DNA from 2 places in the Pseudomonas helvetica genome. Region 2 is predicted to be linked to the other one. Evidence: predicted binding sites of a transcription regulator. Region 2 holds the regulator's gene; the other holds the start of a gene.

Region 1 (15,469 bases), 1.2 Mb from region 2:
CTGCTGCCGGCCACGCCTGCGCCCGTGCACTCTCTATAACTCAATCAAAAAAGGATTTTTGATGATTCATCTACCCCACACCGATGCCTTATGTGCATTGCCACGGCCGTATTGTCTGGACGCTGTCCCGCCAGGCTTGTTCGACAACTCGATGCGTGAAACCAGTCTCTTTCACTGCCATCACACCCCCGGTTACGAGCATTGGCTGGAGGCCAACGGCCTGAGTGCCAGCGCGCTGGACAGACTGGACGACTGGTCGCGCCTCCCTCCCCTGTACGCCAACTACTTCAAGCAACGCCTGCTGCTGAGCCCCACCGGGCAGGATGCCCTGGAGCTGACATCCTCGGGCACCAGCGGCCAGAAAAGCCGCATGCGCTATGACGTGCGAAGCATCACCGCGGCGCAGAACATGGTGACTCGGATCTTCGAGCATTACGACTGGATCAGCCACACCCCGTGCAACTATCTGTTGCTGAGTTATGAGCCTGTAGGCGCCATCAGCCTGGGAACCTCCTATACCGACCAGTTCCTGTGCCAATACGCGCCGGTCAACCGGGTGGTCTATGCGCTACGGGCCACAGGCAGCGGCCACGAGTTCGATGTGTTCGGCGTGATCGAAGCCTTGCAACAGTTTGCAATTGAAGGTTTACCGGTGCGCATCTTTGGTTTTCCTGCGTTTCTTTGGCAGGTCTTGCAACGCATGCAAGACCTTGAAGCACCCGACCTTGAGCTGCATCCCGATTCGCTGGTATTCCTTGGCGGTGGCTGGAAAACCCGGGCGAGCGAGGAAGTCCCCAGACAGCAACTTTATTCCCGGATTGCGCAGCAATTGAGGATAGATGCCAGTCGTTGTCGAGACGGGTACGGCGCTGTCGAGCATGCCGTGCCGTATATCGAATGCGCCAACCATCACTTTCATGCACCGGTTTACTCAAAGGTGTTTGTCCGCAACCCGAGCGACTTCGCCGTCCAGCCCTACGGCAAGCGGGGTCTGTTGCACTTCGTATCGCCTTATATTTCATCGAGCCCGGCACACGCCGTGGTCATGAGTGACCTGGCAACACTGCACCCCGCTGCCGCCTGTGGCTGTGGCCTGGCTACCGACTGGTTTGAGTTGCATGGCCGCGCCGGAACCAGCGCCAGTCGCAGTTGCGCGATGGCCGCAGCCGAACTGATCGGGGGAGCTTGATATGTACCTGATCAATGGCCAACTGCACGACTCACTCACACCTGAGGCGGCCCTCGACACGCTGCTGCCAGGATTGGCGCAACAACTGGGGCAACCACCGACCAGCGAAAGGGTTCTTCAATGCGCGGACCGTTTCACACAGAAACTGCAGGCCCATCACCCCCCCCTTGAACTCGATGAGGGGCAACGCCTGGAACTGATCGCGTTCTGCCAACGGAGCGCCTTGAGTGCAAAACTGGAACGTGAGTTGGGCGTGCAGCCGCGGTCACTACGGCGAATTGCCTACGATCAACCGCGGTTCGAAAACTGGTCCCCGTTAGGACTCGTGGTGCATATCACGCCGGCCAACGCGCCATTGCTGGGGTTCTGCGCAGTGCTGGAAAGCCTGCTGGTGGGTAACATCAACTGGCTGCGCCCAAGCTCCAGTGACAACAGCCTGAGTGCGCAATTACTGGCAGCGTTCCTCGAGTGCGACGCCAGCGGATTACTGACCAACTGCGTCGCTGTGTTGCCTGTCGATACCGATCGCCTTGATCTTCTATGCGCTCACGCCGATGGCGTCAGCGCATGGGGTGGCGACGCAGCGCTCAAGGCCATTCGCCGGCTGGTTCCCAGCGGGTGCCGCTGGATCGACTGGGGTCACAAGATCAGTTTTGCCTACCTGTCGCCAGAAGCCGTGTCCCCCGCAGCGCTGGATGCCCTGGTCGATGAAGTGTGTCGGCTCGACCAACAAGCGTGCTCCAGTCCGCAGTGGCTGCTGGTTGACAGTGATGACCCGCAAACCCTGCATGCTATCGGCGGACAACTCGCTGACGCGTTCGAACGCCGCGCCAGCCGCTGGCCAGCGTTGCTCCCCACAGCTCAGGAAGCCTGCGAGATCACCACCCGGATTGCCTTGGCGCGACTCGATCAAAGTTTTGCCGATGAGACAGGACGCGTCTGGTCCGGTGATGGATGGCGCATCATGTGGGAGCACCATCGCCGATTGGCACCTTCTCCGTTGTTTCGAACGCTGTTGTTACGGCCGATGCCAAACGCATTGATTGCCGAGTCCCTGCTGCCGTGGCGCACGCATCTGCAAAGTTGTGCTCTGATCTGCACACCCCGGCAAACGCCAAGCCTGGTCAGGCAACTGCTGAGCGCGGGCGTCAATCGAATCGCCCCTCCCGAGCTGATTCATGACGGCTATGCAGGAGAACCCCATGACGGTGTTTTCGCCCTGTCACGCTTGACTCGCAGGACCTCGGTAACCTTGCCGCCGCAGTTATCGAGCAACCGCGCAACACTGGACCAGCCCCCTGGTGCCCCGGCGCAACTGAACGCGTACGCAGTGATGAACAAGACGGATTTCATCGCGCAATCCGGTTCGTCCGACGCTCAACTGTTTTTCCGCTCAGGTGGTACCAGCAGCACTCCCGCCTTGGCTGGCTACAGCTATCGAGACTTTAGCCGGCAGATGCGCGCGGCGGCTGACGGCATGTTCGCCATCGGACTGACGCCGGGGCAGGATCGAGTGATGAATCTGTTCTACGGTGGCAGCCTCTATGGCGGGCTGTTCAGTTTTTCCAGGATCCTTGAACAGATGGGGGTCACGCACTTCCCCATGGGCGGCCCCCACGACGACGACTTCAGTGAAATAGCCCAACTGATTGTGGACCAGCGCATCAACACGCTGATTGGCATGCCCAGCACGTTGCAGCGCCTGTTTTTCAGCGAGCAGGATCGCCTCAAGGCCTACGGCGGGGTCAATAAAGTCTTCATGGGCGGCGAACATTCTGGCAATGCCAGCCGACGGTTGATGGAGCGTTGTGGGGTCTCGACGATTCGTTCCGCCCTCTACGGTTCTGTCGACGCCGGCCCTCTCGGTCATGCGTGCCCGGCAAGCGCAGATGGCGTTTTTCACCTGATGAGCGACATCCAGTGGCTGGAAATCGTCAACCTTGAACACGACGCTCCTGTCGAACCCGGCGAAGTCGGTCGTTTGCTCTTTACCTCGCGGGCACGCGAAGGTCAGGCGATCATCCGTTACGAGGTCGGGGACACTGGACGTTGGCTGCCAGGAACCTGCCCTTGTGGCCTGGACACGCCTCGATTTGAACTGCAAGGAAGACACGGTCGACTGCTGCGGATCGCTTCGGACTTTGTCTCGATCAGCGACCTGGAAGAAAAAGCCGCCACTCAACTGCAGCTCCTTCTTGATCACGACTCCAACGGAACCGAACGTTTGGTGGTGCGCGCAGAACATGATCCACAGACCCTACGTCAACGCCTGCTGGACATCCCCGTTATTTCAACAGCCGTGAATAACCGCCTGCTGGAACTTGAGGTTCAACGGTGTTCTCCCGACCGGTTCGAACGCAACAGGCACAGCGGCAAAGTACCCCTGATGATTGACTTGAGAACTGACTTTTCAGCGAGCAAGCATCACAACTGAACGCCTATTTTAAAACTATCAAGAGCCTGAACTCATGAACACTAACTATTCATTCGAAGAGTTGCTGCTGCACTCACGAAAACATTCTCACTATTACAAAACACACTTCAATCAACTACCAGAACATCACTGTACTGTCGAAGATCTACCACTCACCGTCGCTTCAGACTATTGGAATGGCAGCCACAATTTAAACACCTGGCCGGTACTGACCGGTAAAACCGAAAACGCCCTGATTTACAAAACCGGTGGTTCAACCGGCCAGGAAAAACTGGTGGCGTACACCCGTGATGAATGGCAGAACATGGTGACGCACTTCGGGAACGCCCTCTCGGGACAACTGTGCGATGGCGACCGGGTTGCCAATCTGTTTTTTGCCGGCGACCTTTATGCCAGTTTTCTGTTTATCCATGAATCATTGGCCCATGTGTCGCCTTCCATCTGCGAGTTCCCGTTTGCCGGCGAAGTCGACTCCGCAACGCTTGCAGCGGCCATTGCCGAACACCAGATCAATGTCCTCGCTGGCGTACCCGCACAACTTCTGCAATTCGCCGCCAGCCTGGCCGAGCGACACGGCGTCCTGCCACAGATAACCACCGTGCTCTACGGTGGCGAAAGTCTGTTTGCCGCACAATTGCCGATGCTGGCTCAGGTCTTTCCCAATGCACGCGTCGCGTCCATTGGCTATGCCTGTGTCGACGCAGGACTCGTGGGCGCCAGCACCCGGGATTGTGAGGTGGGTGAACATCGGGTGTTTGATCAACAGACGGTGGTGGAAATTGTCGATGAACACACCCACGAGGTCATCGAGGAATGTCATCGCCCAGGCCAATTGATCATCACCAACCTGACCCGAAAGTTAATGCCACTGCTGCGTTATCCCGTCGGTGATCGCGCATGTTGGCGCGAGCCGAGCGGCACCCGGCAACGCAAATTCGCCTTGCTGGGACGTAGCGAACAGAGCATTCGTATTCGCATCGGTGTCATCTCGTTGTTCCAGGAGGAGATCGCCGAAATCCTTCAGCGCCTGGCCGATTGCTGGCAATGGCAGTTGGTGATCGAAAGTGTTGGGGTCAAGGATCGAATGACCCTGAGGTGGGTGCCCGCGCACGACTCGACGTCAATAAACGCTTCAATCCCGGCCATTCACGCAGCACTGCTGGGTCAGTACCCGGACATCAGCCAAATGATCGGCAGTGGTCAGCTTGAATGTGTCTTCAGCCCCTGCACGACCGGCGCATTACTGCTGCATCCACGCTCGGGAAAGCAGCGCCGGATCGTTGACCTGCGCGTGTATAGCGCCCCTCAGCGGGAGCCTGCTCCATGAGTACATTCAGGTTTCGACGTTTCAGGCAAGCGGACTCAACCGCTGTCAGTGCGTTGTTTCGCCAGGTGTATGGGGAAAATTATGTACAGCCTGATGTCTATTTGCCGTCGATGATTGGCCAGCACAACGCCGACAACCGATGGCACTCAATGCTGGCGTTGATCGATGAATGCATCGTTGGCCACGCGGCATTGTGCAGGGATGCACATAGCCTGGATCACGCTGAATTCGCCTTGTGCCTCGTACACCCGCAAGCCCGGGGCAAAAACATCGCCACCCGGCTGGGTCGTGAACTGTTGCGGCGGGCGAGCCGACTCGGCCTCAAGAGCGTCTCGATCAAGCAGGTCACCCATCATCTCTACACTCAGCAAATGGCGCAAAAACTCGGTTTCAAAAACATCGGGCTGCTTCCCGACTATGTTCCCTCGCCCTTTGGTGAGTCCCATGAGGAAAGTGTTGTCATTGGCTATCAAATGGTCAAAGGGCATGCACGTCCGTTACCGCAACTGGAATGGCCGGCGGCCTGTGCAACCTTCATGAGGCAACTGTCTGCGTCATTCGGCACCCGAAACGACACGCCATCACAACACTCTTTGCCAATGCAGATCAGCCAGCACCATGAGCGAGTGGAAGTCGTGCTTTATCAGTTGGACAAGAGCGTGCAGTTGCAGCTCCAGCAGCTACCCGCGCACTGGATGATCTCGATCAAGCTTGATCTGTCGCAGCATTCTCCACAGAACATGCGTCGCCTCTGCGCCATCGATTTCGTATTTACCGGGTTGATGCCTGCGCCCGCGGCATCTGGCTGGTATGCATTGTTTCATCGTGGTGCAAAACTGCGGCCTGTGAGTTTCTACTGTCCGCACATGCAGCAACTGCACGACACCTTACTCCACCGGCAGCCAGAGTCGCCTCACCGTCAGTTACCTGAGTATCCGCGCAGCAGCCCGTTGCCCGGCTGAGCGCAAAGCTGCACCAGCCAGTCGACAAACACCCGCACCCGCAGAGACAACTGGCGGTGCGGAGGATAGAGCGCCGTCAGGGGTAACCCTGGCGGCGGCAGATGCTCTAACACCTCGCACAACGTTCCCTCGCGCAACTGCCGTGCAACGTGATAGTACGGCGTCTGGACCAGGCCATAACCCGCTTCACAAGAGGCCAGATAACCATCTGCGCTGTTGACCGCCACCTGTTTGGGCAGGTTCACCGGGTGCACGTGTCCGTCTATGTCAAATTCCAGGCCGAAACGCCTGCCGGTGGTGCTGGAGAAATACTCGACCATCTGGTGCCCCGCCAGATCTTCCAGGCAGTGCGGCGTACCCTGGCGTCGCAAGTAGTCGGGGCTGGCGCAGGTGACCTGATCGAGCATCGCCAGCGGTCGCGCTACCAGCGAATCATCCAGAGACGAGCCGCCGCGCAGCACACAATCGACGCCCTCGCGAATCAGGTCGACCGGGCGATCGTTCAAGCCGATTTCCAACTCGATCAGCGGGTAACGCCGGGTAAATTCCGGCAAGGCCGGGATCACCAGCAAACGCCCGATGCCGGCAGGCATGTCGATACGCAAAAGCCCGCGTGGATTTTGCCGAGAGCTGGAAAACGCTGCCTCTGTCTCGTCCAGATCAGCCAGCAATCGCACGCAGCGCTGATAATACGCCGCGCCATCGGCGGTTGGACTGACGTGCCGTGTGGTGCGCTGCAACAGTTGCACGCCCAAATGCGCCTCAAGCTGCTTGATCAGGATGGTTACCGAAGCCCTGGGCATTTGCAGGCTGTCCGCGGCCTTGGCAAATCCTTCCAGCTCGACAATGCGAGTGAATACTCGCATAGCATTAAAACGGTCCATTGCTCTTGGTTACCTGCGGATTATTTAGAAATTACAAACAGTGATAGCGTTTTTAGCCGGTTTATCTTGTTTTTGTCGAGCGCAACAATGGGGCCACATCAAAAAGGAGCGACACCATGCACACTCGTCAATTGGGCAAAAACGGCCCTGAGGTTTCTGCGATCGGTCTGGGCTGCATGGGCATGACCGACTTCTACACCACGGGCGGCGATACGTCCGAGGCATTGGCAACATTGCATCGTGCCATGGAGTTGGGCGTCAATTTACTCGACACCGCCGACATGTATGGCCCGCACACCAACGAAGCGCTGATTGGCAAAGCGATTGCAGGCAAGCGCGACCAGGTGTTCCTGGCCAGTAAATTCGGCATCGTGCGTGATCCGTCCAACCCCACTGCACGTGGAGTCGACGGCCGACCGGAGTACATCCGTGCTGCCATCGACGGCACGCTGAAACGTCTGGGCGTAGACACTCTGGACTTGTACTACCAGCATCGCGTCGATCCGGAGGTGGCCATCGAAGAGACCGTGGGCGCCATGGCCGAACTGGTCCAGGCCGGTAAAGTGCGCTACCTCGGCTTGAGCGAAGCCTCGGCGATAACCCTTGAACGAGCGCATAAGGTTCACCCGATCAGCGCGCTGCAAAGTGAATACTCGCTGTGGAGCCGCGATCAGGAGCACAACGATTGCCTGGCCACCTGTCAGCGCCTGGGGATTGCCTTTGTGCCGTACAGCCCGCTCGGCCGAGGCTTTCTGACCGGCGCCCTGAAAAGTCCCGACGATTTTGCAGCGGACGATTACCGGCGCTTCAGCCCGCGCTTTCAGGGCGAAAACTTCAACAGGAATTTGCAGTTGGTCCAACAGGTGCAAACGCTGGCAGCAGAAAAAGGTGTGACCGCAGGGCAACTGGCGTTGGCCTGGGTACTGGCGCAAGGCGATTACCTGATCCCCATTCCGGGTACCAAGCAACGCAAGTATCTGGAGGAGAATGTCGCCGCGCTGGACGTTGTATTAAGCCCGGAAGACTTGTCGGCGCTGGAGGCGATTTTTCCGGATGACGCGGTGCTCGGGGCGCGTTACCCGCAAGCCGTCATGCAGATGCTCGATCGATAACACTGAGCGTCGCAGGCCCGTTCATGCCGTGTATGACGGGCCTGTTGCACTTGAAGATCAGGCTTTGCCAGTGACCCCCTTGGTGTTCGGAACGGCGGGGCCATTGCCCATGCCATACGTCTTCAGGTTCTGCAGTACGTAAATCGCCTTCTTGTACTCGGGAATCAGGTGGTTGGCGTACTTGTTGCCTTTGAGGTTGTTGCTCTGGATGTTATCCAGCTGCGTGGCGAAGTACTCCAGCGCATTGAATTTTTCATCCAGGTTTTTCGGCACCCCAAAGCGATCGAACTTGTCGCCGGCGTTGAGCAGCGTCAGGGCCGTCACATCGCTGATCAAACCGCGATCGCGCAAAAAGGCGCTGATGTTTCCGAGCTGTTTGACCGTGACGGTCTCGGGGTCGAATCCCTTGAAATTCTTGTAGAGCTTCTGCTCGTTCATTTTCGCGGTGTTCAGCGCCAATGGATCATTGCCCACCAGTGCGAGCATCTGCTTGACCTTGACGTTCTGCGGTACGGGTTTACTGCCACTCGTCCCGCCCTCGCGAATCAGTAATCCGGCCTTGCTGGTCCAGCCTCCGACATAACCGATGGTCATGAGAGTGCTCCTGTGCGCGGCGTGAGCCAGACCGGGAGCAGCCCCGAAGCGCGAAGACGTCCTTGTAAGGTGACCATAAAAAGTCCTTGTTCAACTGACGAATTGGTACGCGAGTATCAATTCGTCAGCGTCCCTTGGACTACAAATATTTCAGCTTTTTACAATTCTTGTACATTTCGGATACAAATCACCAAACCCTTGAATTCATTGACTTGAAACAATTGTTTAACAATCAGACCGTCAATGAATCAGGCTTGAAAGCCACGAAAGAAACCACGTCACCAGCCCGGGATGAAACTGCGCATGGCTCATGTCGATGACCAACCGGTCGTCCGTAAAAACCATTTTTGGGACCATGGTACTAAAGTCGGCCTGCCGCGGGCCGATAGCTGCTAAACGCCGCAATAAATCAACAAGAGCGCTTAGCACAAGGACCGGTTCAATGCCCGCATTCCGTACCATTCAAGCCCGTTACACGCTGTTTCTGGTGCTGTTCATCCTGTTGTTGTTCGCCTTGACGGTGGCGGGCATCAGCCAGTTGGTCGCGCCGAAACTTCGGCACACGGAAGAACAGGTCGCACTGAACCGCATCGCCGAAGTGGCCGAACAGATCCAGGGCGAACTGAACAAGGTTCAAGCGCAACAACGCAGCATCACCCAAACCATTCCCCTGCTCGACAGCGCAACCATCGACACCGTGTTGCCTGGCCTGGTAGACCAGTACGGTGAGCTGAAGGTGTTTGGTGGCGGGATCTGGCCGTTGCCTGGCCAGCGCGAAGCCGGACGCAACAAATTCAGTACCTTCTGGCACCGGGATGCGTCGGGCAAACTGGCCGTCAACACCTTCTGGAACAGCGACGCGGCACCCAACTATTACGATCAGCCCTGGTACAAGGGCGGCATGCAGACACCTCGCGGTCAATGCGCCTGGGCCGCGGCCTATAAGGACGACGCCAGCGCCGAACCGCGCACCAACTGCGCCATGGCGATAGCGCGCAATGGCGTGCCGTACGGAGTCGCGACCATTGACGTCACTCTGGGCTTCTTCAATGACCTGGTCGCGCGTAAGGAAAAAGACTTGGGTGCCGAAATGTTGATCGTCGAGGCCGACGGCAAGATCATCAGCAACAGCTCGCGCATCAGTGCTCCGATTGTCCTGAAAAACATCAGTGAACTGGCAAGCAACTCGCCTTTTGCCGCGCAGATCAAAACCGCGCTTGAGCGCCGTGATGCTTCGCTGCAACGCGTCGAGTTCGACAATCAAGGCGTGGCGAACACTTTCTTCATGCGTCCGATCGAAGGCACACCGTGGTTCCTTGCCACCGCCCTGCCGACCCTCCTGATCACCGCTCAACGCGACGATGTCTTGAGCACCTTGAGCCTGTTGCAGATCCCGATGGTTTTGCTGCTGGTGCTGCTGCAAATCTATGCAATCCGCCAACTGATCCAGCGCATGAAAGCCTTGAAAGCCAACATCGACGCGCTGTCCACCGGCGACGCCGACCTGACCCGGCGCATCACCATTCGCGCCGAGGATGAACTGGGCGCGATCGGCCATTCGGTCAACACCTTTATCGCCTACCTGCAAAACATGATCGGCGAAGTCACCCAGGCCACGGGCGCCATGGCCTCAAGCCTGGAAAACCTGCAACAGACCTCGGCGCATACCAACCAGATACTGCAGCGTCATGCCTCGGAGACCGACCAGACCGTCACCGCCATCACCGAGATGAGTTCGACCGCCGACAGCGTCGCCGAGAACGCCGCACAAACCGCCGCGTTTACCCAGCGCGCCAACGAACACGCCGACCGCTCGCGGGTGGTGGTGGGCGAAGCCTCAAGCAGCGTGAGCGCATTGATCGGCGAAGTGGCCAGTGCCACCCACAAAGTCGAAAGCATGCAGCAGGACGCCCAGCGCATCACCGAAATCCTCGGGGTGATCGGCGCCATTGCCGGGCAAACCAACCTGCTGGCACTCAACGCCGCGATTGAGGCCGCGCGAGCCGGTGAACAAGGTCGAGGCTTTGCCGTGGTCGCCGATGAAGTCCGCGCCCTCGCCGCCCGCACCCAGGCCAGCACCTCGGAGATCAACGAGATGCTCAGCCGTTTGACCCAGGGTGTCAGCTCTTCGGTGGCGGCGATGGAAAACACCCAGGCCAGCTGTCAGTCCGCTGCCGATGCGACAGCGCGCGTCAACGCCGGGCTGGACGAAATGGCCGGCTCGGTCAGCCACATCAACAGCCTCAGCACCCAGATCGCCACGGCCGCCGAACAACAGAGCGCGGTGACCGAGGAGATCAACCGCAGCATGGTGCAAATCCGCCATATGGTCGAAGAGCTGGTGCAAAGCGGTCACGCCACCGACATCAACACGCGCCAGCTGCTGGACGCCAATAGCCGGGTCAGTTCGATCATGGGGCGCTTCAAGGTCAAGTGACCCCGCGAATGCCGCCCGCGCGTTTCGCGTGGGCATAACCTTCAAGGGATATCCATGAATAACTTTGAAACATAAGCACTCTTTTTCATCGGCGAAAACGGTCAAAATGCGCGGCGTGAAATGATCAACGAGAGATAACCGATGAAAACCACGCTGCGTCTGGCCGCCCTTGGCGCCCTGTTCATCAGCTCCCTGGCCCAGGCCGCCGAGCTGATTCCGATTGATGTCCACCGCGATGCCAATTGCGGTTGCTGCAAAAAGTGGATCGCGCACCTTGAAGCCAATGGCTTCAAGGTCAACGATCACGTTGAAACCAACATGAGCGAAGTCAAGCAGCGCCTCGGCGTCCCGCCGCGACTGGCGTCGTGCCACACCGCGGTGATCAACGGCAAATTCGTCGAAGGCCATGTCCCCGCCGAACAGGTACTGGCGTTGAGTCAATCCGACCTGCTTGGCGCGGCTGCGCCGGGTATGCCCATGGGCTCGCCAGGCATGGAAATGGACGGCATGGCCGATGCTTATCAGGTCATTGGGTTGACTAAAAATGGCACCGATAAAGTGATCGCCGACTACCCGGCCCGGTAATGCTCGCTGGCTATCTCGGGCTGTTCATCGCGGCATTCGGTGCCGCGACGTTGTTACCGTTGCAGTCCGAGGCCGTGCTGGTGGGATTGCTGCTCAACGGCAAGCATGGATTGTGGTGGCTGCTCGCCGTCGCCACGCTCGGCAACGTGCTGGGTTCGTTGCTGAACTGGTGGCTGGGACGCAGCGTCGAGCGCTTCAGGGAGCGTCGCTGGTTTCCGGTCAGCCCTGCTCATCTGGAAAAAGCCCGCACTCACTATCAACGTTATGGCCATTGGTCACTGCTGCTGAGCTGGGTGCCGATCATTGGCGACCCGCTGACACTGGTGGCCGGCGTGATGCGAGAACCCGTGGGGCGTTTTTTGCTGATCGTGACCTTTGCCAAAGGCGCGCGTTATGGTGTGCTGGCGCTGGCGACACTGGGCTGGATGCCTTGAGCCCCTGGTGCTGCCACGTTGTTAATGTCGCCATAATCACGACGTTACAGCCTCAGCCAACGGTTAAACCCACGCCCCCCCCTTTGAAGAGACAATGCTCATGACTGTGCAGATTGCGGTGATCGATGACTGGCAGGGCGTGGCCCGTCATGTGGTGGATTGGTCGGTGCTGGACGGTATCGGCAAAGTCAGCTTTTTGCATGACTACCCTGCCGACCACGCCACACTGAGCGACCGATTGCAGTCCTTCGAGGTGATTTGCGTGATGCGCGAGCGCACGCTGTTCGACGAAGCACTCCTGCGTAGCCTGCCCAAACTCAAATTGCTGGTCACCGGAGGCATGCGCAATGCCGCCATCGACCTCAAGGCCGCCGCGGCGTTGGGGATTCAGGTTTGCGGGACCGACAGCTACAAACAGGCGGCGCCCGAATTGACCTGGACGCTGATCATGGCCCTGACCCGCAATCTGCTTGCAGAAGCCAACGCCCTGCGTGCCGGTCACTGGCAACAAGGCCTGGGTGGCGACCTGTATGGCAAGACCCTGGGTATTCTGGGCCTGGGCAGCATTGGCAAACGGATCGCCGAGTTCGGTCAGGTGTTCGGAATGCGCGTTATCGCCTGGAGCGAAAACCTCACCGTCGAGCGCGCAGCCGAAGCCGGGGTTACTTTTGTCAGCAAGCGCGAGCTGTTCGAGCAAGCCGATGTGCTGTCGATCCATCTGGTGCTCAGCGAGCGCAGCCGGGGCCTGGTCGATGAACAGGCACTTGGCTGGATGAAACCATCAGCGTTGCTGATCAATACCGCGCGCGGGCCGATCGTCGATGAAGCCGCATTGATCCAGGCCCTTGAACAGAACCGCCTGAAGGGCGCGGCGCTGGATGTCTTCGAGCGCGAGCCATTAGCCGTCGAGCATCCATTTCGGACATTGCCCAACGTGCTGGCCACACCGCATGTCGGCTATGTCAGCGAGCAAAACTACCGGCTGTTCTTTTCACAGATGATTGAAGATATTCAAGCCTGGACAACTGGCCATTCGATCCGGCTGTTGAATTAGGCCACACCGTCCTGACACACACTCTGTAGCAGCTGGCGTAGCCTGCGTTCGGCAGCTGCTACAGGGTTGGTGGTGTCTGCTTTTGCAAGTTGCACGCACCAATAGAGTGCGAACGGCGCTTTGCCACGCCCCACTCTCTGGCAACTCTCTCCCCTTTTTTGTGCCCCGGCGGCGACAGAACCTGCACTTCGTCGGTGCGGGCGCGGCTGATTGAGCGCGGAAATCGTGACGTCAGACCGATTGTCGAACAATTTCAAAACGTCACACACCCCGCTCTAAGTTCTGACCTAGACTCCATTTCGTGACTGGAAACCGGCCGGTCATTTTGTGGGGAAAAAATCGAAACTTTCTGCCGAAGCAACAGGTCAGGTTAAAGGTGGGGCCGCAGCGACTGGTGCAATCCTTGCAACGACCACTACAGCCTTTGAGATTCAGCGCATCGACCAGCGTTTGCTGCTCCTTGCGTAGCGCTTTTGCGCCCGGCCACAGGAACTGGCCGCCTGCATCATGGGGTGAGATGCCTGAAACAGATCAATAAAACGGGAGAAACACATGAACGGTGCCGCTTTAGAAATCCAGGGAGAGCGTTCTCACCAGCAAATCGGCGAGCCGACCTCGATGTCGGTTCTTGCCCCGGGTGCAAAAACGGTACTGCCCGCTCCACGTCAGAATCCAAACAAGAAGAAAGTGTTGTTTGTCACCTCGGAAATCGCCGACCTGGTGAAAACCGGTGGCCTGGGTGACGTTTCTGCCGCATTGCCCCGAGCCATGGCCCATCTGCACGATGTCCGGGTACTGATTCCCGGTTATCCGCAAGTGATGCACAGCGAAAACCCGATCCATATCATCGGCGAACTGGGCGGACACGCCGCATTGCCCCCCTGCAAGATCGGCCGCATGGACATGCCGGACGGGCTGGTCATCTACGTCCTGATCTGCCCCGAACTGTACGAACGCGAGGGCTCGCCCTACGGCGCCAACAATGGCCGCGACTGGCCGGACAACCACATCCGTTTTGCCCGCCTGGGCCTGGCTGCCGCCGACCTCGCCGCCAACCTGGCACACATCCACTGGCGCCCGGATCTGGTGCATGCTCACGACTGGCCTGCCGGCCTGGCCCCGGCCTACATGCACTGGCGTGGTCAGCGCACGCCGACCCTGTTCACCATTCATAACCTGGCTTACCAAGGCGTAGTCAGCCTCGCCTCTTGCCCCGAGCTGGGTATTCCCGAACATGCCCTGCAACAGGAAGGCATGGAGTTCTACGGCAAACTGTCGTTTCTCAAGGCAGGCATGGCCTATTCGAGTCATATCACCACCGTCAGCGCGACCTACGCCCAGGAAATCACCACTCCGGCCTTCGGCTGCGGTCTCGACGGTTTCCTTGCCAGCAAGACCCAGCAAGGCCTGCTCAGCGGCATCCCGAATGGCATCGACGAAAGTTGGGATGCGGCGACCGACCCCCACCTGTTTTGCCCGTTCAGCATCGGCGACTGGGACGGCAAAGCGGTGAATGCCGCCCACGTGCGCAAACTGTTCGGCCTGAAGGACTCCAAGGGTCCGCTGTTCGCCGTGGTTTCGCGACTGGTCTACCAAAAAGGCCTGGACCTGACTGAAGCCGTGTCCGAGTTCATCGTCTCTTCGGGTGGGCAAATCGCGATCATCGGCCGTGGCGAACCGGAAGAAGAACAAGCCATGCGCGCCCTCGCCCTGCGTTTTCCGGGGCAGATCGGTGTACGCATCGGGTTTAACGAAACCGATGCGCGACGGATGTTCGCCGGCAGTGATTTCCTGTTGATGCCTTCACGCTATGAACCATGCGGCTTGAGCCAGATGTATGCGCAACGTTTCGGCTCGTTGCCGGTCGCGCGCAACACCGGCGGTCTGGCCGACACCATCGACAATGGCGTCACCGGTTTTCTCTTCGACGAGTCGACGGTTGCCAGCTACGAAGAAGCCTTGAGCCGGGCGTTCAAGGTGTTCGCCCACCCGCCCCTGTTGAACGCCATGCGTTGCCGGGCCATGGCTGCGCCATTCAATTGGTGCAAAGCGGTCGAACCCTACGCTGAACTCTATGAACAACTGGTCGCCAAGGCGTTGGGTCAGTCGGTCAAGCAGTGAGAGGGATTCTTGAATGCCGTTACGGACTCCGGAAACCTGGCCCCACGGCGCCGTCATGCTGGATGCCGAACACACCCGGTTCGCCCTGTGGGCGCCCGATGCGTTTTATGTGAGTGTCGAGCTGGAAGACGGGCAATCACTGCCGATGTTGCCCCAGGCGGACGGCTGGTTCGTGATCGAGACCCGTTGCCCGGCCGGCACCCGCTATCGCTACAACATCGATGGCGAACGCGACGTACCGGACCCCGCGTCCCGGGCGCAAGCCGGCGGTCTGGCGTCACCTAGTGTGGTGGTTGACCCGCACGCTTACCGCTGGCAGCACTGTTTTTGGCAAGG
Region 2 (15,469 bases):
GGTTGATCATCGCCAAGGTGTTGACCATGCGCTCCAGACCTTTCACTGCAAGGTGCTCGGTCTGCACCGGGATCACCAACTGCTGGCTGGCCGCCAAGGCATTGACCATCAGCACGCCAAGCAACGGTGGGCTGTCGATCAACGCGTAATCGAAGTCCTGCCACAATTGCGCCAGGCTCTTGGCGATCACCAGGCCCAGACCGCTCTGCCCCGGCGACTGGCGCTCGAGGGTGGCGAGCGCAGTGCTCGACGGCAACAGGGAAATACGCTCGTCACTGGTCGGCAGCAACAATTGCCCGGGCAAGCCTTGCGGCACGCTGCCCTTGTGCAGAAACAGGTCGTAGCTGCTGTGTTCCAGGCTGTCGGGGTCGTAACCGAAGTAGCTGGTCATGGAGCCGTGCGGGTCGAGATCGACCACAACCACGCGCTTGCCCGCCTCTGCCAGCAAACCGGCTAAAGCGATGGAGGAAGTGGTTTTACCGACACCACCCTTTTGATTGGCAACTGCCCAGACTCTCATTCAGATTGTTCCTCCCGGTCGAATCAATACAACCGAGAAATAGCTCAACGTTATAAGCCGGGTGACGGAGAATTGACGGCACTCTCGTGTCCCGGCGACTTGACGGTCGTCGGTGCAGTTTGTGTGCCAGCACGCTTCAATGCGGCGTCCGGTTTTGCATTAGCGGTTCCGGTACCGGTCAGGCTGCGGCGTACATCGAGATTGCGCGACACCACCAACACCACGCGCCGGTTACGCGCACGCCCTTCGGCGGTCGCGTTATTGGCCACGGGCTGGAACTCGCCGTAACCCACCGAGGCCAGACGCCCAGGGTTGACACCCTGCATGGCGAGCATGCGCACGATGCTCGCCGAGCGGGCCGAGGACAGTTCCCAGTTGGTCGGGTACTGCGCCGTGCGGATCGGTTGATCGTCGGTGAAGCCCTCAACGTGAATCGGGTTGTCGAACGGTTTCAGAATCGCCGCGACCTTGTCGATGATGTTGAACGCGATATCGCTGGGCATCGCATCGCCGCTGCCGAACAACAGGCTGGAGTTGAGTTCGATCTCGACCCACAACTCGTTGCCACGCACGGTCATCTGATTGGAGCTGATCAAATCGCCAAACGCCGCACTGATGTCATCGGCAATACTCTTGAGCGGATCCTTGCTGGCCTGGGCGATGCCGGCATCGATCTGCTCGCTGTCCTTGACCAGCGGCTTGGCCGGGGTAACCGTCTTCGGACGTTCTTCGCCAATGGGGATCGGCTTGAGGGCTCGGTCAGAGTTGGTAAAGACCCCGACCAGCGCTTCGGAAATTTCCTTGTACTTGCCTTCGTTGATCGAAGAGATGGAATACATCACCACGAAAAAGGCGAACAGCAGTGTGATGAAGTCCGCGTAGGACACCAGCCAGCGCTCGTGGTTGACGTGTTCATCGTGCTGACGGCGGCGTGCCATAGTCCATTACCCCCATCAGTCCATGAAGCCCTGAAGCTTCAACTCGATGGAGCGTGGGTTTTCACCTTCGGCGATCGACAGAATGCCTTCCAGCAACATTTCGCGATAACGCGACTGTCGCAGCGCGATGGACTTGAGCTTGCTGGCAATCGGCAACAACACCAGGTTGGCGCTGGCCACGCCGTAGATGGTCGCGACGAAGGCCACGGCAATGCCGCTGCCCAGTTGCGACGGATCACCCAGGTTGCCCATCACATGAATCAGGCCCATGACCGCACCGATGATACCGATGGTCGGCGCATAGCCGCCCATGCTTTCAAAGACTTTGGCGGCTTCGATGTCACGGCTTTCCTGGGTGTAGAAATCCACTTCGAGGATGCTGCGAATCGACTCGGGTTCAGCGCCGTCGACCAGCAATTGCAAGCCTTTGCGCGAGTAGCTGTCGGGTTCGCTGTCCGCGACCCCTTCAAGCCCGAGCAAACCTTCCTTGCGCGCGGTGAGGCTCCAGTTGACCACACGGTCGATACCACCGGCGAGGTCGACGCGAGGCGGAAAGAGGATCCAGCGAAGAATCTGCATCGCGCGCTTGAAGGCACTCATCGGCGACTGCAACAAGGCAGCGCCAATGGTCCCGCCGAGCACGATCAGTGCCGCCGGGCCATTGGCCAAGGCACCGAGATGCCCGCCTTCCAGGTAGTTGCCACCAATAATGGCGATGAACGCCATGATGATCCCGATGAGGCTTAAAACATCCATCAGATGCACGCCTCGGCCAGGTGCTTGCCGATATCGTCGAGGCCGTAGATCGCGTCAGCCAGATCGGCTTTGACGATCGCCATCGGCATGCCGTAGATCACGCAACTGGCTTCATCCTGGGCCCAGACCGCGCTGCCGCCCTGCTTGAGCAGACGCGCGCCTTCGCGACCGTCGGCGCCCATGCCGGTAAGGACCACCGCCAGAACTTTGTCGCCGTAGGACTTGGCCGCCGAACCGAAGGTGATGTCCACGCACGGCTTGTAGTTCAGACGCTCGTCGCCCGGAAGGATTTTCACCGCGCCACGGCCGTCGATCATCATTTGCTTGCCACCCGGTGCCAGCAACGCCAGGCCCGGACGCAGGATGTCACCATCCTCGGCTTCCTTGACGCTGATCCGGCAGAGCTTGTCCAAACGCTCGGCGAAAGCCTTGGTGAAGGCCGCCGGCATGTGCTGGATCAGCACGATCGGCGCCGGGAAGTTGGCCGGCAGCTGTGTCAGCACCCGTTGCAACGCGACCGGGCCGCCGGTTGAGGTACCAATGGCAACCAGCTTGTAGGCTTTGCGTTTCGGTGCCGGCGACGATGCGCTGGCAACCGGCGCACGCGCAGGAATCGGCGTCGGGGCCGGACGCACAGGCGCCGGCGCACTGCTGCCGAAACTCGAAGGTGCCGGGGCCGGGGCTGGCGCGGCGGCTGGAGCCGGAGCGCTGTAGGCGCTGAAACGACGGTTACTGCGCGAAATGCTGTGAACCTTTTCGCACAGCAGTTGCTTGACCTTCTCGGGATTGCGCGAGATGTCTTCGAAATTCTTCGGCAGGAAGTCCACTGCGCCGGCATCCAGTGCATCGAGAGTGACCCGAGCGCCTTCGTGCGTCAGCGAGGAGAACATCAAAACCGGGGTAGGACAGCGCTGCATGATGTGCCGCACCGCCGTGATGCCATCCATCATCGGCATCTCGTAGTCCATGGTGATCACGTCTGGCTTGAGGGCCAGGGCCTGATCGATCGCCTCTTTACCGTTGGTCGCCGTACCGACAACCTGGATACTCGGATCTGCTGAAAGAATTTCCGAGACGCGGCGGCGGAAAAAACCAGAATCATCCACCACCAGGACTTTGACTGCCATAAACACTCCGTTAGACGGAGCGAGGCTCAGTCGCCCCGCTCCGCCAGAATCAAATACGCCGTGCGGCGTAACGCTTGAGCATGCTCGGAACATCGAGAATCAAGGCGATGCGACCGTCACCGGTAATGGTGGCGCCGGACATGCCCGGGGTTCCCTGAAGCATTTTGCCCAATGGCTTGATGACCACTTCTTCCTGGCCCACCAGCTGATCGACGACGAAGCCGATCCGCTGAGTGCCCACTGAAAGGATCACCACATGGCCTTCACGCTGCTCTTCGTGAGCGGCGGAGCTGACCAGCCAGCGTTTGAGGTAGAACAGTGGCAGCGCCTTGTCCCGTACGATCACCACTTCCTGACCGTCGACCACGTTGGTGCGCGACAGGTCGAGATGGAAAATCTCGTTGACGTTGACCAGCGGGAAAGCAAAGGCCTGGTTGCCGAGCATGACCATCAGCGTCGGCATGATCGCCAGGGTCAACGGGACCTTGATGACGATCTTCGAGCCTTTGCCCTTGGTCGAGTAGATATTGATGGTGCCGTTGAGCTGGGCGATCTTGGTTTTCACCACGTCCATGCCCACGCCACGACCGGACACGTCGGAGATCTCGGTTTTGGTCGAGAAACCCGGCGCGAAGATCAGGTTGAAGCAGTCGGACTCGCTGAGACGGTCCGCCGCATCCTTGTCCATCAAGCCTTTCTTCACGGCGATACTGCGCAAGACATCAGCATCCATGCCCTTGCCATCATCAGAGATGGACAGCAGGATGTGATCGCCTTCCTGCTCTGCGGACAGAATCACTTTGCCGCTGCGAGGCTTGCCCATCGCCTCACGATCAGCCGGTTCTTCGATACCGTGGTCGACCGAGTTACGCACCAAGTGGACCAGCGGGTCGGCCAGGGCCTCGACGAGGTTCTTGTCGAGGTCGGTTTCTTCACCGACCAGCTCCAGGTTGATCTCTTTCTTCAACTGGCGCGCGAGGTCGCGAACCAGGCGCGGGAAGCGCCCGAAGACTTTCTTGATCGGCTGCATCCGGGTCTTCATGACAGCGGTCTGCAAGTCGGCCGTGACCACGTCGAGGTTCGACACGGCCTTGGACATGGCTTCGTCGCCGCTGTTGAGGCCCAGACGGACCAAGCGGTTACGCACCAGTACCAGTTCGCCGACCATGTTCATGATTTCGTCGAGACGTGCGGTATCCACACGCACGGTGGTCTCGGCTTCACTGGCCGGTTTTTCCGGTGGCGGTGAGGCCGGTGCGCGAGCTGGGGCCGGTGCAGCCGCGGCAGCAGGTTTAGGCGCTTCAGCTTTTGGCTCGGGCGCTTTAGCCACAGGTGCTGGCGCTGCTGCCTTGGCAACGGGTGCCGCCACCGAAGCAGCAGCCGTGCCGACCTCCGTGAACTTGCCTTTGCCATGCAATTCGTCGAGCAGCGATTCGAACTCGTGATCGGAGATCAGATCGCTGCCAGCGGCCGCAGCCACAGGTGCAGCAGGTGCCGGAACGGCAGCAATTGCCGACTCCAGGGCATCAACGGCGAAGTTGCCTTTGCCATGCAACTGATCGAGCAGTGCTTCGAATTCGTCGTCGGTAATATCGGAGCTGTCGCCTGCCGCTTTCGGGGCAGCCGGTGCGGCAGGTGCTGCCGCCACTGCATCAGGGGCGAACTGGCCTTTGCCGTGCAATTGGTCGAGCAACGACTCGAACTCGGCATCGGTGATTTCATCGCTGCCGGCAGCCGCTTCAGGTGCCGGGGCTACAGGCGCCCCCGACTCAGCTTGCGCCTTGACCGCGTTCAGCGAGTCCAGCAGCAGTTCGAACTCATTGTCGGTGACGTCGCCCGATTCGCTTTCAGCGGCAGGTGCTTCAACCACCTCTGCAACTGGTTGCGCCACATCGTCTGTTTGAGGCTCGGCCAGGCGGGCCAGAGCCGCCAGCAGTTCCGGTGTAGCCGCAGTGATCGGTGCACGCTCGCGGACTTCGCTGAACATGCCGTTCACCGCGTCCAGCGCTTCGAGAACCACGTCCATCAGTTCCGAGTCGACGCGACGCTCACCCTTGCGCAGGATGTCGAACACGTTCTCGGCGATGTGACAGCACTCCACCAGCTCATTGAGCTGGAGGAAGCCGGCGCCCCCTTTTACAGTGTGAAAACCGCGAAAAATTGCATTGAGCAAATCCGCATCATCGGGTCGGCTTTCCAGCTCGACCAGCTGTTCGGACAGTTGCTCTAGAATCTCGCCGGCCTCAACCAGGAAATCCTGAAGGATCTCTTCATCGGCGCCGAAGCTCATTAAGGGGGTGCTCCTAAAGGTCTAAAAACCTAAAAAACCTAAAATCCAAGACTGGATAGCAAATCGTCCACATCGTCCTGACCGGACACAACGTCTTCTCTTTTATCGGCATGAATCTGCGGACCTTCACCCTGAGAGAGATGTTTTTGCGGATCTTTTTCAGCCAGCATCGCTTCATGGTCATGTTCGATGCCCGCAAAGCGGTCTACCTGACTGGCCATGAGCACGAGCTTGAGCAGGTTGCTTTCGACTTCGGTGACCAGTTGAATCACGCGCTTGATCACCTGACCGGTTAGATCCTGGTAATCCTGAGCCAGCAGAATATCGTTGAGGTTGCCCGAGACGACCTGGCTCTCCTCGACGCTACGCGTCAGGAAACCGTCGACACGCCGGGCCAGTTCGCGGAACTCTTCGGCACCGACTTCGCGGCGCATGAAACGCCCCCAGTCGGCGCTCAAGGCCTGGGCGTCAGTGCTCAGGCCATTGACCAGCGGAGTACTGTTCTCGACCAGATCCATGGTCCGGTTCGCGGCCGCTTCGGTCAGCTTGACCACATAGGACAGGCGCTCGGTGGCGTCTGTGATCTGTGAGACTTCCTCGGCTTGCGGCATGTTCGGGTCAATCTGAAAATTGACGATCGCGCTATGCAGCTCGCGAGTGAGCTTGCCCACCTCCTGGTACAGGCCGCGGTCACGGGTCTGATTGAGCTCATGGATCAGTTGCACAGCGTCACCGAACCTGCCCTTTTCAAGGCTTTCGACCAGTTCGTGAGCGTGTTTTTTCAGGGTCGATTCGAAATCGCCCTGTGAAGATTCTCTTTGCTCCATAGCTCCCCCCGTGGCGCAGTGGCTCCGCGCATCAACCGATGCGTTCGAATATTTTTTCGATCTTCTCTTTCAACGCCTGGGCCGTGAAGGGTTTGACCACATAGCCGTTTACACCGGCTTGAGCGGCTTCGATGATCTGCTCGCGCTTGGCTTCGGCAGTGACCATCAGCACCGGCAGGTGCTTGAGCTTTTCATCGGCGCGCACGTGGCGCAGCAAATCGATACCGGTCATGCCAGGCATGTTCCAGTCCGTTACCAGAAAGTCGATGCTCCCGCTGTTGAGGACGGGAATGGCGGTAATACCGTCGTCCGCCTCGACCGTGTTGGTGAACCCAAGGTCACGCAACAGGTTTTTTATGATCCGCCGCATCGTTGAGAAGTCATCAACGATGAGGATTTTCATGTTCTTGTCCAATTCGACCTCCAAGCAGTCTTAAACGCGTTCAGCACCTGAACACGCCATTCAATCAATTCGGCAGAGCACTCGACGACTGTCTGGAGCACAACGGATGAAGACCGGCACAGCGTTACGCCCTGCCTGTTTCGTTCGCAGTGTCCCCACACTGCTGTCAGCGCGCTCGCCACTCCCCCAAACGCCCCCGCAAACGGGCCGCGCACTGGCTGTGTAACTGGCTGACCCGCGATTCACTGACCCCCAGGACCTCACCGATTTCCTTGAGATTCAGCTCTTCGTCGTAGTACAGCGCCAACACCAGTCGCTCACGCTCCGGCAAATTGGCAATCGCATCCGCCAGTGCTGCCTGGAAGCGTTCATCTTCCAGGTCGCGCGACGGTTCGAGATGAGCACTCGCGCCATCCTCGTGCAGCCCTTCATGCTCGCCGTCCTGCAACAGATCGTCGAAGCTGAACAGGCGACTGCCCAAGGTGTCATTCAAAATCCCGTAATAATCGTCGAGACTCAATTGGAGTTCGGCCGCAACCTCGTGATCTTTAGCGTCACGCCCGGTTTTAGCTTCAATTGAGCGAATCGCGTCACTCACCATCCGGGTATTGCGGTGGACCGAGCGTGGCGCCCAGTCACCCTTGCGGACTTCATCGAGCATCGCACCACGGATACGGATCCCCGCGTACGTCTCGAAACTCGCACCTTTGCTCGCGTCGTATTTGGTCGACACTTCAAGCAAACCGATCATGCCTGCCTGGATCAGGTCCTCGACCTGAACACTGGCCGGCAAGCGCGCCAACAGGTGATAGGCAATACGTTTTACCAGTGGCGCGTAACGCTCGATCAGTTCGTACTGCGCGTCACGCGCCGACTTCTTGTACAGGTTGTAACCGCTGGCTGTCATAGAACCGGACCCGCAGTTTGCTGCACCAGACGCTCGACGAAAAATTCCAGGTGCCCACGCGGGTTGGCAGGCAGCGGCCAGGTATCGACTTTCTGCGCGATGGCCTTGAATGCCAGCGCACACTTGGAACGAGGAAACGCTTCATACACGGCGCGCTGCTTCTGCACCGCCTTACGCACGCATTCGTCGTAAGGCACCGCACCGACGTATTGTAAGGCGACGTCGAGGAAGCGATCCGTGACCTTGGTCAACTTGGCGAACAGATTTCGCCCTTCCTGCGGGCTTTGCGCCATGTTGGCCAGCACGCGGAAGCGGTTCATGCCGTAATCGCGGTTGAGCAGTTTGATCAGCGCGTAGGCGTCAGTGATCGACGTCGGCTCGTCGCACACCACCAGCAATACTTCCTGGGCTGCGCGAACAAAACTGACGACCGACTCACCAATACCCGCCGCCGTGTCGATCACCAATACGTCGAGGTTATCGCCGATGTCGCTGAATGCCTGAATCAGGCCAGCATGCTGGGCCGGGCTCAGGTGAACCATGCTCTGGGTACCGGACGCTGCTGGAACAATGCGAATTCCGCCCGGCCCCTGAAGTAATACATCGCGCAGTTCACAGCGGCCTTCGATGACGTCGGCCAGCGTACGCTTGGGCGTGAGCCCCAGCAGGACGTCAACGTTCGCCAGCCCCAGATCGGCGTCCAGCAGCATGACGCGCCGGCCGAGCTCAGCAAGAGCCAGGGACAAGTTCACTGACACATTAGTCTTCCCGACGCCACCTTTGCCGCCGGTCACTGCGATCACCTGTACGGGATGCATGCTGCCCATGTTCGTTCTTTACCTTGTCTTGCTTAGACGCGGACTACATGACTGGCTGCGCGCTCACTTGTGAACAATGCATGGCAGGCCATCGATGTAGATACAAATCTATTCATTATTACCTCAGCCGACACGCTTGGCCGGGCTGTGGTAGAGGTCAGCGAACATATCAGCCATGGCTTCTTCGCTGGGTTCTTCCTGCATCTGCACGCTAACGGCGCGACTGACCAACTGATGCCGGCGCGGTAAATGTAGATCATCCGGGATCCGTGGCCCGTCGGTCAGATAAGCGACAGGTAATTCGTGGCTGATTGCCAGGCTCAACACCTCGCCCAGGCTCGCTGTTTCATCCAGTTTAGTCAGAATGCAGCCTGCTAGCCCGCACCGCTTGTAACTGTGATAAGCGGCAGTCAGCACCTGCTTTTGGCTGGTAGTGGCCAGCACCAGATAATTCTTCGACTTGATCCCGCGACCGGCCAGGCTTTCCAGCTGCATGCGCAACGCCGGATCACTGGCCTGCAGGCCGGCGGTGTCGATCAACACCACACGCTTGCGCAACAGCGGATCAAGGGCTTGCGCCAGGGACTGGCCCGGGTCGACGTGAGTCACCGAGACATTGAGGATACGCCCCAGGGTCTTGAGCTGTTCCTGAGCCCCAATGCGGAAGCTGTCCATGCTCACCAGCGCGATGTTCTGCGCGCCGTACTTGAGCACGTAACGCGCGGCCAGCTTGGCCAGCGTGGTGGTTTTGCCCATGCCGGCAGGGCCGACCATGGCGATCACGCCACCCTCTTCCAGTGGTTCGATCTCGGGAGTCACGATCATCCGCGCCAGGTGCGCCAACAGCATGCGCCAGGCCTGGCGGGGTTCTTCAATGTCAGTAATCAGTTCCAGCAGATCGCGCGACAACGGACCGGACAGGCCGATGCGTTGCAGGCGACGCCACAGGTTGGCTTGCTGCGGGCGACTGCCTTGCAGCTGGTTCCAGGCCAGCGAACCCAACTGTACTTCGAGCAGTTCACGCAGACCATTGAGTTCGAAACGCATCGAGTCGAAAGCCCGCGGATCGACCCCGGCAGAATGCACAGGCGCTGAAGCAGGACGCGGCCGCTCAGCAAAGGTCGGCTCGATCAACGGTTCCGCAGCGGTCAGCGGCAGGCCGGCAAACAACTGGCGATTGGTGCTGGCGCTCGCATCACCTTCGCCGTCGCCACGCAGGCTCAATTCGGCCTGAGCCGTGACGATCCGCGACTGGGTCTTGCGCAACTCGTCTTCGAGTTCAATGTTCGGTACACGCGGGGCCAGCGCCGACAGCTTGTAATCCAGGGCCGCCGTCAGCTCGACACCACCGGCGATCCGGCGATTACCGATAATGGCCGCATCAGCGCCCAGCTCATCGCGAACCAGCTTCATGGCCTGACGCATATCGGCGGCGAAAAAACGCTTAACTTGCATAAACCACTACCTCAGCCGTTGGGCCCTACTGTCGCAACGATGGTCACTTGCTTGTTGTCAGGGATTTCCTGATACGCCAACACATGCAACCCCGGCACTGCCAAACGTCCGAACCGCGAGAGCATCGCGCGTACCGGACCTGCTACCAGCAGAATCACCGGTTGACCTTGCATTTCCTGACGCTGCGCGGCGTCGATCAACGAACGTTGCAGCTTCTCTGCCATGCTTGGCTCCAGCAAAACGCCCTCTTCCGAGCCTTGTCCTGCCTTCTGAAGACTATTGAGCAATATTTGTTCCAACCTTGGTTCCAAGGTGATCACAGGCAGCTCGGACTCAGTGCCTACAATGCTTTGGACGATAGCGCGCGATACGCCGACGCGAACGGCCGCCACCAGAGCGGCAGTATCTTGACTCTTGGCGGCATTGTTCGCGATGGCTTCGGCAATGCTGCGAATGTCGCGAACCGGAACCTGTTCGGCCAACAAGGCCTGCAGTACTTTGAGCAACTGCGACAGCGAAACGACGCCCGGCACCAGCTCCTCGGCCAGTTTTGGCGAGCTTTTGGCCAGCAATTGCATGAGCTGCTGAACTTCCTCGTGGCCGATCAGCTCGCTGGAATGCTTGTACAAAATCTGGTTGAGGTGAGTCGCCACCACCGTACTGGCATCAACCACGGTGTACCCCAGGGATTGCGCCTGCGGACGCTGACTGATTTCGATCCAGACCGCCTCCAGGCCAAAGGCCGGATCTTTGGCGGTGATGCCATTGAGCGTGCCGTAGACCTGCCCGGGGTTGATCGCCAGTTCGCGATCCGGATAAATCTCCGCCTCGGCGAGGATCACCCCCATCAGGGTCAGGCGGTAGGCACTCGGCGCCAGATCGAGGTTGTCGCGAATGTGCACGGTCGGCATCAGGAAGCCCAGATCCTGGGAAAGCTTCTTGCGCACGCCCTTGATCCGCGCCAGCAACTGACCACCCTGGTTGCGATCCACCAGCGGGATCAGCCGGTAGCCGACTTCCAGACCAATCATGTCGATCGGGGTCACGTCATCCCAGCCCAGCTCTTTGGTTTCCATGGCCCGTGCGGGCGACGGCAGCAGGTCCTGCTGACGCTTGACCTCTTCCAGAGCCTGAACCTTGACGATGTTGTGTTTTTTCCAGAACAGATACGCGCCGCCCGCTGCGACGGCGGCCATGCTGAGAAAGGAGAAGTGCGGCATGCCTGGCACCAGGCCCATGACCGCCATCAAACCGGCAGCTACCGCCAGCGCCTTGGGCGACGCGAACATTTGCCGATTGATCTGCTTGCCCATGTCTTCCGAACCGGAAGCACGGGTCACCATGATCGCCGCCGCGGTGGACAGCAGCAGTGATGGCAATTGCGCCACCAAACCGTCACCGATGGTCAACAATGCGTAGACCTTGCCGGCATCGCCGAAGCTCATGCCATGCTGGAAGATCCCGACCGCCATGCCGCCAATCAGGTTGATGAACAGAATCAGCAGACCGGCGATGGCGTCACCGCGCACGAACTTGCTGGCACCGTCCATCGAACCGTAGAACTCGGCCTCCTGGGCCACCTCCATACGGCGCAGTTTGGCTGCGGGCTGGTCGATCAGGCCGGCGTTCAGGTCGGCGTCGATGGCCATCTGCTTGCCCGGCATCGCATCCAGGGTAAAACGCGCACTGACCTCGGAAATCCGCCCGGCACCTTTGGTCACCACGACGAAGTTGATGATCATCAAAATCGCGAAGACCACGATACCGACCACGTAGTTACCGCCAATCACCACCTCGCCGAAGGCCTGAATCACCTTGCCGGCGGCGGCATGGCCGTCCTGACCGTGGAGCATCACCACCCGGGTCGAGGCCACGTTCAATGCCAGTCGCAACAACGTGGCGACCAGCAGAATGGTCGGAAACACCGCGAAATCCAGCGGCCGCAAGGCGTAGACGCAGACCAGCAGCACGACAATCGACAGCGCAATGTTGAAGGTGAAGAACACGTCGAGCAGGAACGGCGGGACCGGCAACATCATCATCGCCAGCATGACCAACAGCAACAGCGGCACACCCAGATTGCCTCGACTGAGGTCTGCCAGGTTGCTGCGGGCACTGTTGATTAACTGAGAGCGATCCACCGGTATTCCCCGTTCCTTGAAGCAAACTTTTGACGCCTGAAGCGGGCGCAGAGCGGGTACTGCAAGAAGCTTTCCAACTTTTGCAGGGGGCTTGAAACAGCGGGGTTTATCGGGAGTTTTTCAGCGACCGGACAGACGCCATCGCGGGCAAGCCTTGCTCCTACAGATCACTCACATCCGTAGGAGCAAGACTTGCCCGCGAAGAGACCGGATATTCAACGCCCATCCCAAGAATTCAGCCACAAATCTGGAAAACACCGGGATTTGTCCGACAGGCTTTCGAGGTTGCCCCTCGGAAGTGGCATCGCTAGTCTTCGGTGGTCACTGCCAAATCAGCGACCGGGCCTGGAAACCCGATTGAGTAAACGAGGCCGCTCTAACCAGTAAACGAGAACCTCGCCATGAACAAATCTTCGCACCTCCACGATTTAAAAACCGCCCCCCCCTTCTCCATCCACAACGATCAAGCCTCGTTCCGCGTCAACAGTGGCGTCTCGATCCACGAAGCCTTGCCCCACGTGTCCGACCTGCTCCACCTCTCCAAGATGCTGGCCGAAGATGCAGCGATGGAGCGCAAAACCGACCGCTACGCCTGGGCCTCTCACTACTTGCAGGAGATGAGCAAAGCCGTCATCGATAACGCGGTGAAAGTCATAGCCGCATCGAACAACCATCAAAAAGCCGAACATTAACTCACCCACCGCGGATCGCTCCCACGCTCCTGCGCGGAAACGATCTAAAGCCGTTCACGCCCCAACCACTCAGGCCGGCCGGTAGGCCGCGGCGCTGTTGCTGTTGCTGTTGATCCACCCGCCCCTATCGGGAGGCCGAGCGCAGGTGTTCATCAGGGGGTGGGCGCGCAGCGCCGTACGGCGCAGCCGGACACATCGAGAGGAGGTCGTCGCGAAGCAGACCGTAGGCGATGCCCCCTGATGAATGCCGAAGCAAGGGTACGCCGAGCCTAGGCGAGGTGCCGTACGCTTGGGGCGAAGACCTTTGCTTCCTTTGGGGCGTTTGCCAAAGGGAGTCGCCGTCAGGGCGAAACCCTAAGTGGCCGTTACCGCAGAAATGGATATGTACACCTGCAAGAGATTGGTCGGCTGTCAGGCCGCCATCGCGGGCAAGCCCGGCTCCCACAGGGGATGGGGGTATATCTGAAAGAGACGGGTCGGCTGCCAGGCCGTCATCGCGAGCAAGCTCAGCTCCTACAGAGGATGGGGATATATCTGAAAGAGACGGGTCGGCTGTCAGGCCGCCATCGCAGGCAAGCCAACCCGCACAATTTTGATCAGCGTAAGCCGGTCAGGAATCCCGCCGCAGATCCGGAGGAATCGGCAATTCATCCTTAAGCGGATCCGGACGCTTACCCTTGCCCGCACGGTACTGACGGATCTGATAAACGTAAGCCAACACCTGAGCAACCGCCAAATAGAGCCCACCAGGAATTTCCTGATCAAGCTCGGTGGAATAGTAAATCGAACGCGCCAGAGCCGGCGACTCAAGCAGCAAGACCTCATTAGCCACCGCGATCTCGCGGATCTTCAGCGCCAGGAAGTCGCTGCCCTTGGCCACCAGCATCGGCGCCCCACCCTTCTCCGGATCGTACTTGAGCGCCACCGCGTAGTGGGTCGGGTTGGTAATGACCACATCGGCCTCAGGAATGGCCGCCATCATCCGCCGCTGGGACATCTCGCGCTGCAACTGGCGAATTCGCTGCTTGACCTCGGGGCGACCTTCCTGATCCTTGTGCTCGTCGCGCACTTCCTGCTTGGTCATCAGCAGTTTTTTGTGACTCTGGTAAAGCTGAACCGGCACATCGACCGCCGCGATCAGAATCAACCCGCACGCCATCCACAAGGTGCTCCAGCCCACCAGCTGCACACTGTGAATAATCGCCTGCTCCAGCGGCTCATGGGCGATTCGCAACAAATCGTCGATGTCCGAGCGCAGCACGCTCAGCGCGACGAACAGCACCAGCAGGAATTTTGCCAGAGCCTTGAGCAGCTCGATCAGCGCCGTGGACGAAAACATCCGCTTGAGGCCGTTGGCCGGGTTCATTCGACTGAACTTGGGTGCCAGGCTACTGCCGGCGAACAGCCAGCCGCCCAGGGAAATCGGGCCGACGATCGCCGCCAGCAACAAGGTCAGCAGCACCGGTTGCACCGCGATAATCGCGATCTTGCCCGACTTCAGCAAATACAGGCCCATGGCGTCCGGAGTCAGCACCACTTCACGCGGCAGGGAGAAGTTCAGGCGCATGATTTCCAGCAGGTCCAGCGCCAGACCGCCGCCGTAGATCAGCAATCCGCCCGCACCGGCCAGCATCACCGCCAGAGTATTGAGCTCTTTGGAGCGCGCGATCTCGCCCTTTTCACGGGAGTCCTTCTTGCGCTTGTCCGTGGGGTCTTCTGTCTTGTCCTGACCGCTCTCGCTTTCAGCCATGACTCAGCGCGCCTGTGCCATATCACGCAACAACTGCAAGGCCTCGGTGGCCAGCGGTTGATACTGGTTGAGAATGTCCCCCAGGCTGACCCAGAAAATCACCAGGCCCAGCACCAGGGTCAGCGGAAAACCGATAGAGAAGATATTCAGTTGCGGCGCCGCGCGAGTCATGACCCCGAAGGCAATGTTGACCACCAGCAGCGCGGTGATTGCCGGCAATACCAGCAGCATCGCCGCCCCCAGCACCCAGCCCATCTTGCCGGCCATTTCCCAGAAATGATTGACCAGCATGCCACTGCCCACCGGCAGGGTCGTGAAGCTTTCCGTGAGGACTTCAAACACCACCAGATGGCCATTCATCCCCAGAAACAGCAACGTCACCAGCATCGTCAAGAACTGCCCGATGACGGCCGCCGACACGCCGTTGGTGGGGTCGACCATGGACGCGAAGCCCATGCCCATCTGGATCGAAACAATCTGCCCGGCCACCACGAACGCCTGAAAGAACAACTGCAAGGAAAACCCCAGCAGCGCGCCAATCAGTATCTGTTCGGCAATCAGCAGCAGACCGCTCAAGTCCAGCGGATTGACCTGCGGCATCGGCGGCAGGCCCGGCGTGATAACCACCGTTATCGCCAGCGCGAAGTACAACCGAATACGCTTGGGCACCAGGGTCGTGCCGAAGACCGGCATGGTCGTCAGCACCGCGCCAACCCGAAATAGCGGCAGCATGAAGCTGGCCACCCAGGTACTGATTTGCGCATCGGTCAGCGCCAGCAATGACATGGTTTAGCCGATCAACTGCGGAATGCTGGTGTACAAGCGCAGGATGTATTCCATGAACG

Evidence for each region. The regulator FliA, encoded in region 2, starts transcription of late flagellar genes. The targets are predictions, from matches to a motif close to CTAAAGTTTNNNNNNNNNNNGCCGNTAA.
Region 1: a site for FliA is predicted at 8,864-8,891, ahead of AABM55_RS14240 (methyl-accepting chemotaxis protein). Genes of this name have one in related genera too.

Annotation. Positions count from the first base shown of each region.
Region 1 covers NZ_CP150917.1:3,087,333-3,102,801, reverse strand. Annotated here, with positions in the region: gene AABM55_RS14280 (MFS transporter) at 1-39, shown strand, start outside; gene AABM55_RS14275 (acyl-protein synthase) at 62-1,189, shown strand; gene AABM55_RS14270 (acyl-CoA reductase) at 1,191-3,623, shown strand; gene AABM55_RS14265 (AMP-binding protein) at 3,658-4,950, shown strand; gene AABM55_RS14260 (GNAT family N-acetyltransferase) at 4,947-5,912, shown strand; gene AABM55_RS14255 (LysR family transcriptional regulator) at 5,870-6,796, opposite strand; gene AABM55_RS14250 (aldo/keto reductase) at 6,913-7,908, shown strand; gene AABM55_RS14245 (hypothetical protein) at 7,966-8,502, opposite strand; gene AABM55_RS14240 (methyl-accepting chemotaxis protein) at 8,945-10,939, shown strand; gene AABM55_RS14235 (DUF411 domain-containing protein) at 11,081-11,524, shown strand; gene AABM55_RS14230 (YqaA family protein) at 11,524-11,958, shown strand; gene AABM55_RS14225 (D-2-hydroxyacid dehydrogenase family protein) at 12,059-13,012, shown strand; gene glgA (glycogen synthase GlgA) at 13,565-15,133, shown strand; gene treZ (malto-oligosyltrehalose trehalohydrolase) at 15,147-15,469, shown strand, end outside.
Region 2 covers NZ_CP150917.1:1,916,564-1,932,032, reverse strand. Annotated here, with positions in the region: gene AABM55_RS08735 (ParA family protein) at 1-520, opposite strand, end outside; gene motD (flagellar motor protein MotD) at 571-1,458, opposite strand; gene AABM55_RS08725 (flagellar motor protein) at 1,474-2,214, opposite strand; gene AABM55_RS08720 (chemotaxis response regulator protein-glutamate methylesterase) at 2,214-3,341, opposite strand; gene AABM55_RS08715 (chemotaxis protein CheA) at 3,391-5,631, opposite strand; gene AABM55_RS08710 (protein phosphatase CheZ) at 5,670-6,458, opposite strand; gene AABM55_RS08705 (chemotaxis response regulator CheY) at 6,490-6,861, opposite strand; gene fliA (RNA polymerase sigma factor FliA) at 7,028-7,768, opposite strand; gene fleN (flagellar synthesis regulator FleN) at 7,765-8,595, opposite strand; gene flhF (flagellar biosynthesis protein FlhF) at 8,710-10,041, opposite strand; gene flhA (flagellar biosynthesis protein FlhA) at 10,053-12,182, opposite strand; gene AABM55_RS08680 (DUF3077 domain-containing protein) at 12,584-12,874, shown strand; gene flhB (flagellar biosynthesis protein FlhB) at 13,485-14,624, opposite strand; gene fliR (flagellar biosynthetic protein FliR) at 14,628-15,410, opposite strand; gene fliQ (flagellar biosynthesis protein FliQ) at 15,414-15,469, opposite strand, start outside.